Regions from separate parts of the Streptomyces sp. NBC_01498 genome, predicted to be linked through region 2. Evidence: riboswitches for the same ligand, from Rfam matches in the RefSeq annotation. Region 2 holds a riboswitch; the other holds the start of a gene.
What was found. A riboswitch is a leader RNA that binds a small molecule or an ion and turns the genes downstream of it on or off. The one in region 2 is predicted to bind cyclic di-AMP.
Positions count from the first base shown of each region.

Region 1: another riboswitch for cyclic di-AMP. It lies ahead of OG875_RS03000 (LysM peptidoglycan-binding domain-containing M23 family metallopeptidase); the one in region 2 lies ahead of OG875_RS28085 (C40 family peptidase).

Region 1 is NZ_CP109598.1:790,933-798,192, forward strand. Features, by position in the region: gene OG875_RS02990 (STM4012 family radical SAM protein) at 1-1,218, shown strand, start outside; gene OG875_RS02995 (STM4011 family radical SAM protein) at 1,226-2,110, shown strand; gene OG875_RS03000 (LysM peptidoglycan-binding domain-containing M23 family metallopeptidase) at 2,275-3,240, opposite strand; cyclic di-AMP (ydaO/yuaA leader) riboswitch at 3,243-3,403, opposite strand; gene OG875_RS03005 (tyrosine-protein phosphatase) at 3,825-4,628, shown strand; gene OG875_RS03010 (DUF6126 family protein) at 4,658-4,816, opposite strand; gene OG875_RS03015 (helix-turn-helix domain-containing protein) at 5,019-5,642, opposite strand; gene OG875_RS03020 (aspartate aminotransferase family protein) at 5,712-7,157, opposite strand.
Region 2 is NZ_CP109598.1:6,574,302-6,581,561, forward strand. Features, by position in the region: gene bioD (dethiobiotin synthase) at 1-578, opposite strand, end outside; gene OG875_RS28065 (adenosylmethionine--8-amino-7-oxononanoate transaminase) at 580-1,920, opposite strand; gene bioB (biotin synthase BioB) at 1,913-3,058, opposite strand; gene OG875_RS28075 (8-amino-7-oxononanoate synthase) at 3,342-4,481, shown strand; gene OG875_RS28080 (ATP-binding protein) at 4,733-5,167, shown strand; gene OG875_RS28085 (C40 family peptidase) at 5,237-5,707, opposite strand; cyclic di-AMP (ydaO/yuaA leader) riboswitch at 5,711-5,882, opposite strand; gene OG875_RS28090 (hypothetical protein) at 6,220-6,528, opposite strand; gene OG875_RS28095 (ATP-dependent Clp protease proteolytic subunit) at 6,536-7,171, opposite strand.

The sequences.
Region 1 (7,260 bases), 5.8 Mb from region 2:
CTGTATCTGCACATACCGTTCTGCGAGGTGCGCTGCGGCTTCTGCAATCTCTTCACGCGGATCGGCGCGCCCGACGAGCTGACGACCCGTTACCTCGACGCGCTGGACCGGCAGGCGACCGCCGTGGCCGACGCACTCCACGCGAACGGCGCGGCGGGCGGCGGGGTGCGGTTCGCGGCGGGAGCGTTCGGCGGCGGCACGCCCACCTTCCTGACGGCCGGTGAGCTGGAGCGGCTGTGCGACATCGCCGAGAAGCGGATGGGCGCCGACCTGCGGTCCGTCCCGCTCTCCGTGGAGACGTCACCGTCGACCGCGACGGCCGACCGGTTGTCGGTCCTGGCCGGGCGCGGGGCCACCCGGCTGAGCATCGGGGTGCAGAGCTTCGTCGAGGAGGAGGCGCGGGCGGCGGTGCGCCCGCAGCACCGGTCCGACGTGGAGGCCGCCCTGGGCCGGATCCGGGACGCGGGCGTCCCGGTCCTGAACATCGACCTCATCTACGGCATCGACGGGCAGACCCCGGAGTCCTGGCGGTACTCGCTCGACGCGGCGCTCGCCTGGCGCCCGGAGGAGCTGTATCTCTACCCGCTGTACGCCCGCCCGCTCACCCCGCTCGGGCGGCGCGCGCACGCCAGTGAGACGGAGTGGGACGCGCAGCGGCTCGATCTGTACCGGCGGGGCCGGGACCATCTCCTCGCGCGGGGCTACGAGCAGGTGTCGATGCGGATGTTCCGCCTGCCCGGTGCGCCGCACGAGGGGGCGGACGACTACGCGTGCCAGACGGACGGCATGATCGGCCTCGGCTGCGGGGCGCGCTCGTACACGGCGGATCTGCACTACTCCTTCGACTACGCGGTCGGGATGCGGGAGATACGCACTCTTATCGACGCGTACACGACCACGACCACGGAGGACTTCGCGCGGGCCGAGGTGGGCCGCGCCGTCGACATCGGCGAGGCGCGCCGGCGCCATCTCCTCCAGTCGCTGCTCCAGGCCGAGGGCATGGCACGGGAGGCGTACCGGGCGCGGTTCGGCACCCGTCCGGAGGAGGACTTCCCCGCCGAGCTGACGCGTTTCGCGGATCTGGGCTGGCTCGACACGGGCGCCGGTCCGGATCTGCTGCGTCTCTCGCCCGAGGGGCTCGCCCACTCGGACGCGCTGGGCCCCGCCCTGTTCTCCCCCGCCGTCCGGGCCGCGATGGCCTCGTACGAACTGAAGTGAGACCGACGTGGACCTGACGATCCTCTACCGGGGCCCGCTCGCCTCCTGCGACTACGACTGTCCCTACTGCCCGTTTGCCAAGCGCCGTGACAGCCCGGACCAGTTGCGCGCGGACCGGGCGGCGCTGGAACGCTTCACGGCGTGGGTGGCCGGGCGGACGGACGACCGGCTGTCGGTCCTGTTCACCCCGTGGGGCGAGGGGCTCACCCGCTCCTGGTACCGGCGGGCGCTGACCGAGCTGTCGCATCTGCCGCAGGTCGCCCGGGTCGCCATCCAGACGAATCTGAGCTGCCGCGTCGACTGGCTGAAGGCGGCCGACCCCGCGAAGGTGGCCCTGTGGTGCACGTATCACCCGGGCCAGACACCGTACGACCGTTTCCTCGCCAAGTGCCGTGAACTGGAAGGCGGGGGAGTCCGGTTCAGTGTGGGTGTGGTGGGTTTCCCGGACCATCTGGACCAGGCGCGCCGACTCCGCGCCGACCTCCCCGGCCAGGTGTATCTGTGGGTCAACGCGGCCGAGGGACGCGGGTACTCGGACGAGGAGGCGGCGGAGTGGACCGCGCTCGACCCGCTGTTCCCGTTCAGCCGCCACCCGCACTCGTCGGCGGGGCTGCCCTGCCGCACGGGCGAGTCGGTGATCTCGGTGGACGGCGAGGGCAGGGTCCGCCGGTGCCACTTCGTCCCGGCCGAGTTGGGCAATCTGTACGACGGTTCCTACCGTGAGGCTCTCCGGCCGCGCCCCTGCCCGCTCACGACGTGCGACTGCCACATCGGCTATGTCCATCTGGAGACACTGCCGTTGTACGACGTCTTCGCGGGCGGCGTCCTGGAACGGATACCGGCGGCGCCGCCGACCGGGCCGATGTCCCTTCCTTTCCCGGTGGTTCGGTGACGCGCGAGCGACATCGGGTCCGGAGTTATTTCCACCGGGAAAGGACGAACAGCCGTCGGCCGGCACACGGGGGTGCCGGCCGACGGCTGATTCCGGTGGATCCGATTGCGGCGGAGCCGATTCCGGTGAATCCGATTGCGGTCGGGACCGGGGAGAGAAAGGCGTCAGAGAGAAACGCCGTGCTCGCGCAGATACGCCAGCGGGTCGACGTCGGAGCCGTATCCCGGGCCGGTGCGGATCTCGAAGTGCAGGTGCGGACCGGTGGAATTGCCGGTGGAACCGGAGAGACCGATCTGGTCACCGGCGCCGACACTCTGGCCCGCCGACACGGAGATCGAGGAGAGATGGCCGTACTGCGAGTACTGGCCGTCGTCGTGCCGGATGACGACCTCGTTGCCGTACGACCCGGCCCAGCCCGCCGAGACGACGGTGCCGGGGGCGACCGCCTTGACGGTGGTGCCGGTGCCGACCGCGAAGTCGACGCCGGTGTGGTAGCCGCTGGCCCAACTGCTGCCGGACGCGCGGTACTGGGTGGTGATGGCGGCGCCGTCGACGGGGGCCGTGTAGCCGGACGCGGCGCTCGGCGCGGCGGGCTGCGCGGCCGTGGTGTCAGGGGCGGTGTCGGCGGCGGTGTCGGCCTTCGGGGCGGGCCGAGCGGGCGCGGGCTTCGCCGGGGCGGGCTTGGCGGGCGCGGCCTTCTTCTTCGCGGCGCCGTCGGCACGGCCCCCGGCCGTCGCCTTGGCCTGGGCGCCGATGGTGAGCTTGAGGCCCGGGTGGATCAGCGACGGGTTGTCGCCGACGGCCTCGCGGTTGTCCTCGTAGAGCGTGTGCCAGCCGCCCCGGACGTGGTGCGTCTGGGCGATTCTGGCGAGGTAGTCCCCCGGCTTCACCGTGTAGACGGACCCGCGCTTGGTCCCGGCCCGCTGCCCGGCGGGAGCGGCGGCCGTGTGCGCGACGGAGGCGGCGGACGCGGCGGTGACGGACGACGGGGCACCGGTCTGCTCGGCGGCGTGGGCACCCGTGGCGCCCACGAGCGGAATAGCGAGGGCCGCGCCGCCCGTTCCGGCGACGACGAATCCACGCACTATCGGGTTGTTCCTCGGACGGCGGTGCTTACCCTTTGCGGGCATGGCGAATTCCTCTCCGGCGCCTGCGAGGTGAGCTGTCGGGTTCGGACTGGAGATGCCCGGCCGCGCGTTGACGCGGCTTCACCCCGAGCCGTCCCGATTCTCCGGAACGGCGTACTACCTGGGTCCCCCGCTCCTGCCACACGTGAATGGGTGCTGGATGGATGCGGATTCCGAACGGCGGCAGGATTCGGCGGTCCGTTCGGATTGCGGTGACGTTAAGCCGGGCGGACCGGCGCGGACAACCCGTTGCTTTGCTCCGGCAATCAGTGCCGCGAATACCGGCCGCCGGAACCGGTCACCCTGCGTGGAAACGGACCGGTGAATTCCGTGCGTCGCACCGATTCCCTCGGCCTCCCCCGGCCGGGCACGGCCACACACCGTCACGGATGAGATCCTGCTCACCCACGGACGACTATTTCCCTCCATCTCCCCTTCTTCCTGGGCGTGTTACTCACAATCCGGCATTACGACCAGAAACCCTTTAGTACGACTATTCGATGGGTGCCCATGTCGTAAAGTCGGAGCGCGACAGGTCGGCGACCAGCGCCGTCCGGAGACGCGGAGGAGCTCACGTGACGCACGAGGTGCCGCAGCAGATCCCGTCGGCCGAGCCCGTTCTGGCCGGGGTACGCAACTTCCGCGACGTGGGCGGTCTGCCCACGGTCGACGGGCGGCGCGTACGGTACGGACGGCTCTTCCGCAGCGGCCACCTCGCCCATGCCACCGCCGAGGACAGAGCGTTCCTCACGTCGCTGGGGCTGCATACGATCTTCGACTTCCGCAACGCGGCCGACCAGAAGCTCGACGGCCTGGACGTCGAACTGGCCGGCGTACGCAATGTGAACATCCCGCTCACCGACCCGGCCGACGGCACGGAGTTCTGGAAGATGGTCCGCCACGGGGATCTCGACCAGCTGCGGTCCATCCTCGCGGACGGCAAAGGGGTGTCCCGGATGACCGCTTCGTACCGTTCCATCATTCTGGACCGCACCGCCGAGCACCGGCGTGTGCTGCACGCGCTGGCGGAGGAGAGCCTGCCCGCGCTGATGCACTGCGCGGCGGGCAAGGACCGGGCCGGACTCTCGGTCGCGGTGTCGCTGCTCGCCGTGGGCGTGGAGCGGGACGCGATCGAGGCCGACTATCTGAAGTCCAACGCCCCGGCCCGCCGGTATCTGGTGCGCCGCGGCGACCCGTCGCCCGAGGGAACGTCGCCGGAGGTGCTCGAACTGCTGGCGCCCCTCTTCGACGCGCGTGCCGTGTATCTCGAAACGGCGTTCACGACGATGGAGGAGACGTGGGGCAGCATCGACCGCTACCTCGCGGACGGGCTGGGGCTGACGGACGAGCGGCGCGAACGGCTGCGGGCACGCCTGGTCGACGAGGGGTAGTACGGCCCCGGGCGGGCGCCGGACAGGGCCTACCGGCCTTTGGCGCCCGCCTCGAAGAGCAGATAGAGGAAGCCGGCCAGGACATGGCCCGCGACCAGGTAGGCGAAGAGCCGGATGGCGAGACCCCGGGGGAAATTGCGCTCCTCGTCCATGACGGACGGAGCGGGCGCGGCGGACGAGTCAGACATAACGGGTGAGTCGGGCGTGGCCGACATGTCGCAGGCGGCGGACGGTGCGGGCGCCTCGGACAGCGGCGCCCGCTCCCGACCTCGCCGCTCCTGGACCTGGACCAGGTCCTGCTCCTGCTCCTGCTCCTGCTCCTGCTCCTGCTTCGGTGACGTGTCGGGCATGGTGACGGCCTCTCTCGGTCCGGTGGTGGCTGACCGCAGGTCAGCGGCGGTGGGCCCCGCCCGGCAGGCACAGCTCGGCGACGGGACTGGTCAGCAGGGTGTGTACGAACAGCAGCTCGGCGCCGCCGGGGCCGGCCGCCGCGAGCCGGTGCGGTGTGGTCGAGTCGAAGTGGGCGCTGTCACCGGGGCCGAGGACATGGACGCCGTCCCCGAGGCCCAGCCTCAGCCGGCCCTCCAGGACATGGATCCACTCCTCGCCGGGATGGACCCGGACGAGGTCGCCCTGCGCCCCGTACGGCACGGTCACCCGCAGGGGCTGCATGGCCCGGCCGGAGGCGCTGCCCGCCCGGCGGTACGTCCAGCCGTCGGCCTCCACGGGTTCCGCGCGCGCCGCGCGGATCACGGGGTCGGACTCGGGCGGCACCTCTCCGAGCAGCTCGGAGACCGTCGTACCGTAGACGCGGGCCAGACCGAGCAGCATGGGCAGCGAGGGCTGCCTGCGCCCGGTTTCCAGCCGGGAGAGATGGGCCGGGGAGAGCCCGGCTCTCGCGGCGGCGGCCTCCAGGGTGAGGCTCCGGCCGCGCCGCAGCTCACGCAGGCGCGGGGCGACGTCCGGCAGGTCCTCTGCCGCCTCGGGTTCGCGGGCGTCGGCGGGAAGGTTCATGGGTCCATTCCGCCAGGAATTTTCCTCCGAGGCAAGTTCCTTGCCTCGGAGGCAAGAAACGGGTGTCTGTCAGCGCTGGGCGAGGGCCTGCTTCATCAGCGTCCGGCCGAAGTCCCACATCAGCCCACCCCCGCGATGGGCGTCGTCCATCACCGCCGTGAACGCCGTCACGAAGCGGTCGACCTCCCGCTCCCCGACGTTCAGCGGGGGAATCAGCTTGATCACTTCCAGCCGGTCCCCGGAGACCTGGGTGAGGATGCGGTGCTTCTGGAGCAGCGGCACCACGACCATCTGCGCGAAGAGCCCCTTCCGGGCCGCCTGGAGCATCGTCCAGCGGCTCCGCAGCCCGAGCGAGGCGGGCCGCCCGAACTCGATGCCGATCATCAGCCCCCGGCCGCGCACCTCGCGCAGCAGTTCGTACCGGTCGACCAGCGCGGCCAGCCGTGACCGCAGCAGATCACCGGTCGCCCCGGCGTTGGCGACGAGCCGCTCGTCCTCGATCACCGACAGGACCGCGAGACCGGCCGCCATCGCCTGGGCGTTGGAACCGAAGCTGGCCGAGTGGACCAGGACCCGGTCCATCGAGGAGTAGACCTTCTTGAAGATCCAGTCCTTGCCGAGGGTCGCGCCGACCGGCACATAGCCGCCGGAGAGCGCCTTGGCCACACACACCAGGTCCGGCTCGACGCCTTCCTCGTGCTGGTACGCGTAGAAGTCCCCGGTCCTGCCGAGCCCGCTCTGCACCTCGTCGGCGATCAGGAGCGCCCCGTGCCGGTGCAGCAACTCCTGTGCGGCCCGCAGGAATCCGGGCGGCGTGGCGTGCACGCCCTTGCCCTGGATCGGTTCGACCACGAAGCCCGCCACATCGCCTCGGGCCAACTCCCGCTCCAGGGAGTCGAGATCACCCATCTCCAGGGCGGTGTCGGGGAGCAGCGGGGCGAAGCCGTCGCGGAACCCTGCCTCGCCGTTGACGGAGAGCGAGCCCGTGGTCAGGCCGTGAAAGGCGTGGGAGCAGTAGAGAATCCTGGGCTTCCCGGTGGCGTACCGGGCGAACTTCAGGGCCGTCTCGACGGCTTCCGTACCGCTGTTGCCGAAGAAGACCCGGTCCAGGTGCGGGCTGTGGGCGAGCAGTCGCTCGGCGAGCAGGCCCGGCAGCGGCTGGCAGTCGAAACGGGTGAGATCGGCGAGCGAGGCGTCGAGGACGTCGTGCAGGGCCTTGCGTACGACGGGGTGGTGGCGGCCGAGCCCCATCACGCCGAAGCCGGCGAGCATGTCGAGGTAGTCGTTGCCGTCGGCGTCCCAGAAGTAGGCGCCCTCGGCGCGTTCGTAGACCTTGTCGAAGCCGAGGGTGCGCAGCATGCGCGGGAGTTGGTGGTTGAGGTGCGCGGAGTGCAACTCGTAGCGTTCACCGCCGCGTTCGGCCAGCAGTGTCGCGAGGTCGAAGCCCTTGCCCGGGGCGGGTGCCGCCCGGGGCCCGGTCTTCCCGGCCGTCACGTGCTCCGCGGACTCCGTCATGCCGTCATCCCGTCGTCTCCTCGCTGTGTCCTCGTACCGCGCGGTGCCGTGCGGCACGGCCGGTGGCCGCGCGCGGCCGACGGAGGGGCGGGCGGCGGTGGCC
Region 2 (7,260 bases):
GCCCCCGCCACGTCCGGCAGATCCGCCAGGTTGCAGCGTGCCGCCAGGTCCGGCGCGGCGGGCCACGCGCCGATCACCACCCCCAGCGCGTCGAGCCCGCGCGCCCGGAGCGCCTCGGTCGTCAGGGCGGTCGCGTTGAGGGTGCCGAGCCCGGCGGGCGCCACCACCAGCACCGGGGCGCCCAGCAGCCGGGCGGCGTCCGCGAGGGTGCCGCCCGCGGCGTCGAACCGGACCAGCAGCCCGCCCGCGCCCTCGACCAGCACCAGATCGTGCTCGGTGGCCAGTTTCCCGGCCGCCTCGGCGATCTCCTCGGGCCGTACGGGCGGCAGAGCGGCCCGCGCGGCGGCTGTCGCGGGCGCCAACGGCTCCGGGAACCGGGCCAGTTCGACGGCCGTGACCGCGCCCGCCAGGCGCGTCACCTCGGCCGTGTCACCGGGCTCACCGGGGCCGACACCGGTCTGCGCGGGCTTCAGCACCGCGACCGTACGGCCTCCGGCCAGCGCCAGTGCCGCCACGGCCGCCGTGACGACGGTCTTGCCGATCTCCGTCCCCGTCCCGGAGACGATCACCACCGGCATCTCAGCCCTCCCGCGCCGCCGCCGTCACCGCGCGGCAGATCCGCGCGACGTCGGCGTCGTCCGTCACATAGGGCGGCATCGTGTAGACGAGGTCGCGGAACGGCCGCAGCCACACGCCCTCCCGCACCGCCGCCCGGGTCGCCGCCGCCATGTCCACCTCACGGTCGAGTTGCACGACCCCGATCGCGCCGAGGACCCGCACGTCCTTCACCCCGGGCAGCGACGTGGTCTCCGCGAGTCCGTCGCGCAGCCCCGCCCCGATCCGTTGCACCTCGCCCCGCCAGTCCTGGCCGAGCAGCAGGTCGATCGAGGCGCACGCCACGGCCGAGGCCAGCGGATTGCCCATGAAGGTGGGTCCGTGGGCGAGGACCGGAACCTCGCCGCGTGAGATGCCGTCGGCCACCTCCGAGGTGCACAGCGTCGCGCCCATCGTGAGATAACCACCGGTCAGCGCCTTGCCCACGCACATCACATCGGGGGAGATCCCGGCGTGCTCCGCCGCGAACAGCTCGCCCGTACGTCCGAAGCCGGTGGCGATCTCGTCGAGGATCAGCAGCACGCCGTACTCGTCGCACGCCTCGCGCAGTACCCGCACATACGCGGGGGAGTGGAAGCGCATGCCGCCCGCGCCCTGCACGACCGGCTCCACGATCACCGCGGCCAGTTCGTCCGCGTGGCGCGCGACGAGACCGCGCAGCTGGTCCGCGTACGTCTCGCTGTACGGCTCGAAGCCGTCGGGCGGCGCGTCGGCGAAGAGCTGGCGCGGCAGCAGCCCCGACCAGAGCCCGTGCATCCCGCCCTCGGGGTCGCACACCGACATGGGCTGCCAGGTGTCCCCGTGGTAGCCGCCGCGCCAGGTCAGCAGCCGCCGTTTGGCCGGGCGGCCGAGCGAACGCCAGTACTGGAGGCACATCTTGACCGCGACCTCCACCGCCACCGAACCGGAGTCGGCGAGGAAGACGTGCCGCAGCGGTTCCGGGGTGATCTCCACGAGCCGGGCCGCGAGCCGCACGGCGGGCTCATGGGTGAGCCCGCCGAACATCACATGGCTCATCCGGGCGAGCTGGGCGTGCGCCGCCTCGTTGAGGACGGGGTGGTTGTAGCCGTGCACCGCGGACCACCAGGACGCCATGCCGTCGACCAACTCGCGCTGCCCGTGCGCCGGTTCGGCGAGCCGGAGCCGTACGCCCGAGGCGGACTCCACGACCAGCGGGTCGGTGCGGCCGGGCATCGGGCCGTACGGATGCCAGACATGGGCCCGGTCGAGCGCCAGCAGTTCCTCCGGCGCGAGGGCGGCCCGCCCGGACAGGCCGGACGGGTCCGCCGCCCGGGTGTCAGGCATTGGGCGCCAGATCCGTCCCGGCTCCCCGGCGCCGTACGGTCACCAGATCCGTACGGGCCCCGCCGCTCTCCGCCCGGTCGGCCGGCTGCTCCTCGTCGGCCTCCGCCGGGCCGCACGCGCTCGCGCATCCGTCGCTCCGGTGCGCGGGCAGCGTCCGCGTGCCCGCGCCCTCTACCTCGAAACCGGCGTCCGCGATCATCTCCAGGTCCGCCTTGCCCTCCTGGCCCTCACTGGTGAGGTAGTCGCCGAGGAAGATCGAGTTGACCAGGTGCAGCGCCAGCGGCTGCATCGACCGCAGATGCACCTCGCGCCCGCCCGCGAGCCGCACCTCCACGTCGGGGCAGACGAACCGCACCATCGCCAGGATGCGCAGCGCCCGCTGCGGCGTCAGGTTCCACTCCCCGGCCAGCGGCGTGCCCTCGAACGGGATCAGGAAGTTGACCGGCACCGAGTCCGGGTCCAGCTCCCGCAGCGCGAACACCACGTCCACCAGGTCGGCGTCGCTCTCGCCCATGCCCGCGATCAGCCCCGAACAGGCCGACAGGCCCGCGCCCCGCGCGTGCCGGACGGTCTCCACCCGGTCCGCGTAGGTGTGGGTGGTGGTGATGTCGCCGTAGGTGGCCTCGGAGGTGTTGAGGTTGTGGTTGTACGCGTCGGCGCCGGCCTCCTTCAGCCGCTCCGCCTGACCGTCCGAGAGCAGCCCCAGACAGGCGCAGACCTCGACCTCCGGGTCCTGTTCCTTGATCGCGCCGATCGTCCGCGAGACCCGGTCGATGTCCCGGTCCGTCGGGCCCCGGCCGCTCGCCACCAGACAGACCCGCTTCGCGCCGCCCGCCACCCCGGCCGCCGCCGCCTTCGTCGCCTCGTCGGGCTTGAGCCAGGTGTACTTGAGGATCTCGGCCTTGGACCCCAGCCGCTGCGAGCAGTAGGAGCAGTCCTCGGGGCAGAGCCCGGACTTCAGGTTGACCAGGTAGTTCAGCTTGACCCGCCGCCCGAACCACTGGCGGCGCACCTTTCCGGCCGCGGCCACCACGTCGAGCAGCTCGTCGTCGGACGTCGCCAGTACGGCGAGCGCCTCCTCGCGCGACGGCGCCTCGCGCCGAAGGCCCTTGTCCACCAGTGTGTTCAGCAGGTCCATGGCGCCGATCCTGTCCTACGGCGCGGTCCCGGGCCAAGAATGAATCCCACAAGACGCCCCCGTCCCGGTGTGTGGATGACCACACCCGGACCGCGCCGACGTGCGGTTAGGGTCGGTGGGCCGTCGACACCAGGACCCGAGCGGAAGGACCCGAGCCGTGCCCTCTTCCGAGCCGTCGGCGCAGCGCGAGGCGTCCGTGCCGGGCGAGCGGCCCGCGCCGCCCGAGCGCTCCGCGCCCGGCGACCCGTCCGCGTCGTCCACGCCACCGGACCCGTTCGGCTGGATCGACGACGAGGCGCAAAGGCGCGAGCGGTCCGGACTCGTCCGCACCCTGCGGCCCCGCGCCGCCGGTTCCGCCCTCCTGGACCTGGCGAGCAACGACTACCTCGGCCTCACCCACCACCCGGTGACGACACGCGCGGCGGCCGACGCGGCACACCGCTGGGGCGCGGGCGCCACCGGCTCCCGGCTCGTCACCGGAACGACCGCGCTCCACACCGAACTGGAGCGTGAACTGGCCGACTTCTGCGGTTTCGAGGCGGCGCTCGTCCTGTCGTCCGGATACGCCGCGAACCTCGCCGCCCTCACCGCACTGACCGCGCGCGGCTCGCTCGTCGTGTCGGACGCCGCCAACCACGCCTCCATCGTGGACGGTTGCCGGCTCTCCCGCGCCGAGACCGTGGTCGTCCCGCACGCGGACCCCCCGGCCGTGGACAAGACCCTCGAAGCGCACCCGGGCGTCCGGGCCCTGGCCGTCAGCGACTCGGTGTTCTCGGTGGACGGCGACGCGGCGCCGCTCGCCCGGCTCGCCGAGGTGTGCCGTACCCGGGGCGCCGCGCTGCTCGTGGACGACGCGCACGGACTCGGCGTGCTCGGCGAGGGCGGGCGCGGCGCCGTGCACGCGGCGGGCCTCGCGGGCGATCCGGGCACCGTGGCCACCCTCACGCTCTCCAAGGCGCTGGGCAGTCAGGGCGGCGCGGTGCTCGGCCCGGCGCGGGTGATCGACCAACTGGTCAACACGGCACGGTCGTTCATCTTCGACACCGGACTCGCGCCCGCCTCGGCCGGCGCCGCGCTGGCGAGTCTGCGGCTGCTGCGCGAGGACCCGTCGCTGGCGGTGCGGGCCCGCGCCGTCGCGCACGCGCTGCACCGGGGGCTGACCGCGGCGGGGCTGACCGCCGTACGCCCGGACGCCGCCGTCGTCTCCGTACGGGCCCCCTCACCCGGCGCGGCGGTGCGCTGGGCCGCCGACTGCCGGGCGGCCGGGCTGGTGGTGGGCTGCTTCCGGCCGCCGTCGGTGCCCGACGGGATCTCCCGCATCAGGCTCACCGCCCGCGCCGACCTGACGGACGCGCAGATCGGGGAGGCGCTGGCCACGATCGTCGCGACCGCCCCCGCCGACGCACGGGCGCACGCCCGCTGACCGCCCGGCGCACGCCACCACGCGGGCGCCTCCCCTCTCGGCCGCGGACACCCGGAACTTGAGCGTGTTCACATCCGGTCTCTCGTCGCAGAGTTCACCGCTTAGAGCGACAGAGGGGGTCAAATCCCGGCGGATCACCCCTCCCGGGGCCGCCGTTGATGGCAGTGTGGCGCGCAGCGCAATCCGGGGACGTACCCGCGGGCATCAGCCATAGGCCGGTCTGCGTCCCGGTGGGAAGGGGCAGCGTCGCCATGGCAGACCATCAGGAAGCATCCGTCACCCTGCCGAGCGATCCGGTTTCGGTACGCCAGGCGCGCGGACATGTCGCGCGTGTGCTCGCCGAGTGGGGGCTGCCGGACGGCTCCGACACCGCCGAAACGGTTCGCCTCATCCTCTCGGAACTCGCGACCAACGCCGTGCAGCACACCTTCGGCAGGTCGCCGGTCTTCACGGTCGACCTCCGGCTGGAGCGCGACGAGTGGCTGCGCCTCGGCGTCACCGACAGCCACCCCCGGTGGCCGCGCCGGCTCCCGGCCGACGGCCGGCAGGACCACGGCCGCGGCATGGTCATCGTCCGGTCGCTGACCGCCGAGTACGGCGGCGGACTGGTCATCACACCCACCGAGGACGGCGGCAAGACGGTCTGGGTCACCCTGCCCTGGCCGTCGCCCCGGACCCGGGACTGAGCGGACCCGGCGGCGACGGGGCGCCGCCGCGGGCGGACGGCGGCGGTGGCCGGGTGGCGGCGGCGGTCGTCACCGGACCCGGCCGTACCGCACGCCCTTGGACCAGATGCGCTCCAGCCGCACCACCTGACCGGTCTTCGGGGAATGCCAGATCCTGCCCTTCCCGGCGTAGATCCCCACGTGGTAGACGCTGCCTCTGTAGTGGAAGAACACCAGGTCACCCTTTTTGCGGCCGGAGGCGGAGACCCGGCGGGTCTTGTTGTACTGCTGCTGCGCCGTGCGCGGCAGCTTCTTGCCGGCCTTCTTGTACGAGAACTGCGTCAGGCCCGAACAGTCGAACCGGTGCGGGCCGGTCGCCCCGTACTTGTACGGGGAGCCCTTCTTGGAAGCGGCCACGTTCAGCGCCTTGGAGGCGGCGGGCAGGGCGTGGGCCTCGGGCACGGCGGCGGGCGCCAGCATCGCGCCGCCGACGGCGGCGAGGAGGACCGAGGCGGTACCGGCCCGGGAGAGCAGCGACGGGACATGTGTCTGCGCGGACATGCGCAACCCTTCGTCAGCCGCCTGTGAAGGATGACCTGTCGGGTTCGGACAGGCGAAGATGTCCGGTCGCGGCTGCGACTTCACCCCGAGGAGCCGTCCATGGTCGGACCGCCCCGAACTGCCCGGGTCCTCCACTCCTGCCGATCCACTCGTGTCGACCAGGCATCCGGAGCGGCGGCAGGACTCGGCGTCCACCCGGACCGCCCCGCCGAGGTGGCGGGGGCTTGTCGTCAGACGGATCTTGACGCGGCCTCAGCACATTTCCGAGTTGAAACGACGATATGTGATTCTCGTCACGCTTGACCTATTTGTGTAGATGCGCCCGATCCGGTGAACGCGGGAGAGGGCCGGTCGCACGCCGTACCTGCGGTGTCGTGGGGGGTTGCCGCCGGACGGCGGATTCCGGGCCGCAAGTCGCCGTCCGGATCGCGCCGGGCGGGTCGGTACGCCGAACGGGCAGCCGCGCGCCGCGCGGAGGGGCCCGCCCGGCGCGTGTCCTCAGCAGGTTCGCGTCAAGTCACCGTTCCGGGCGGCATGGTGACGCGCCGGGCCCTGCGCTCCCCGTCGAGTGCCCGGAGCGTACGGTCCAGGGTCGCCGTGTGCAGCTCCGTCTCGCCCCGCGCGTGCATCAGCGCCAGCGCGTCACGCAGGGCGGCGGCGCCCGCCACCAGCGCCTGGGCGGCGCGCAGCGCGCCGTACGTGTCGTCCGTGCGCGCGGGGTTGATCCGGCCGACCAGGTCCACGACCCGGAGGTAGGTGTCGACGACATCGCCCTCGGCGCGGGTCAGGGCGGGCAGCGGCGGCGGTTCCGGTGTCGGCATCGGCCGTTCACCCGGGGGTGTTGAGGCCGAGGGAGGCCCTGCGGTCCCGCGTGACCTCGTCCACCAGCCCGTACGCGACGGCGCCCGCCGCGTCGAAGACCGTGTCCCGGTCGATGTCGGCGTCGATCCGCTCGGCGCTCTGCCCGGTGTGCCGTACCAGGGCCCCCGCCATCAGGGCGCGCAGCCGCAGCAACTCCTCCGCGTGGAGGGCGAGGTCGGACGGCTGGCCGCGTACGGGCTCCTCGATTCCCGGCTGCTGGAGGACCACGCGCGCGCCGGGGAGCGCCATCCGCTTGCCCGGGGCGCCGGCGGCGAGCAGCACGGCGGCGGTCGACGCGGCCTGTCCGAGGCAGGTGGTCGACACGTCGCAGCCGACGACCCGCATCGTGTCGTAGACGGCCGTCATGGCGCTCAGCGGGCCGCCGGGGGAGTTGATGTAGAGCGCGATGTCCTGGTCCGGGGCGGTGTATTCGAGATTCAGCAGCTGGACGACCACATCGTTGGCCGCCGTGTCGTCCAGCGGGGTGCCGAGGAAGATGATCCGCCCCTCGAAGAGCTTGGAGTACGGGTCGAGGGAGCGGGTTCCGGTGCTGGTCCGCTCGGTGAACTCCGGCAGGACGTGGCGGGCGGCGGGGCGGTTCATGGCGTACCTCTCCTCGGACGCGGATGCCGGACGTGTCCCGGTCGTCCGTCCGTAAAAAATGTACAGGACGTACAGGTCGTAAGATGGCT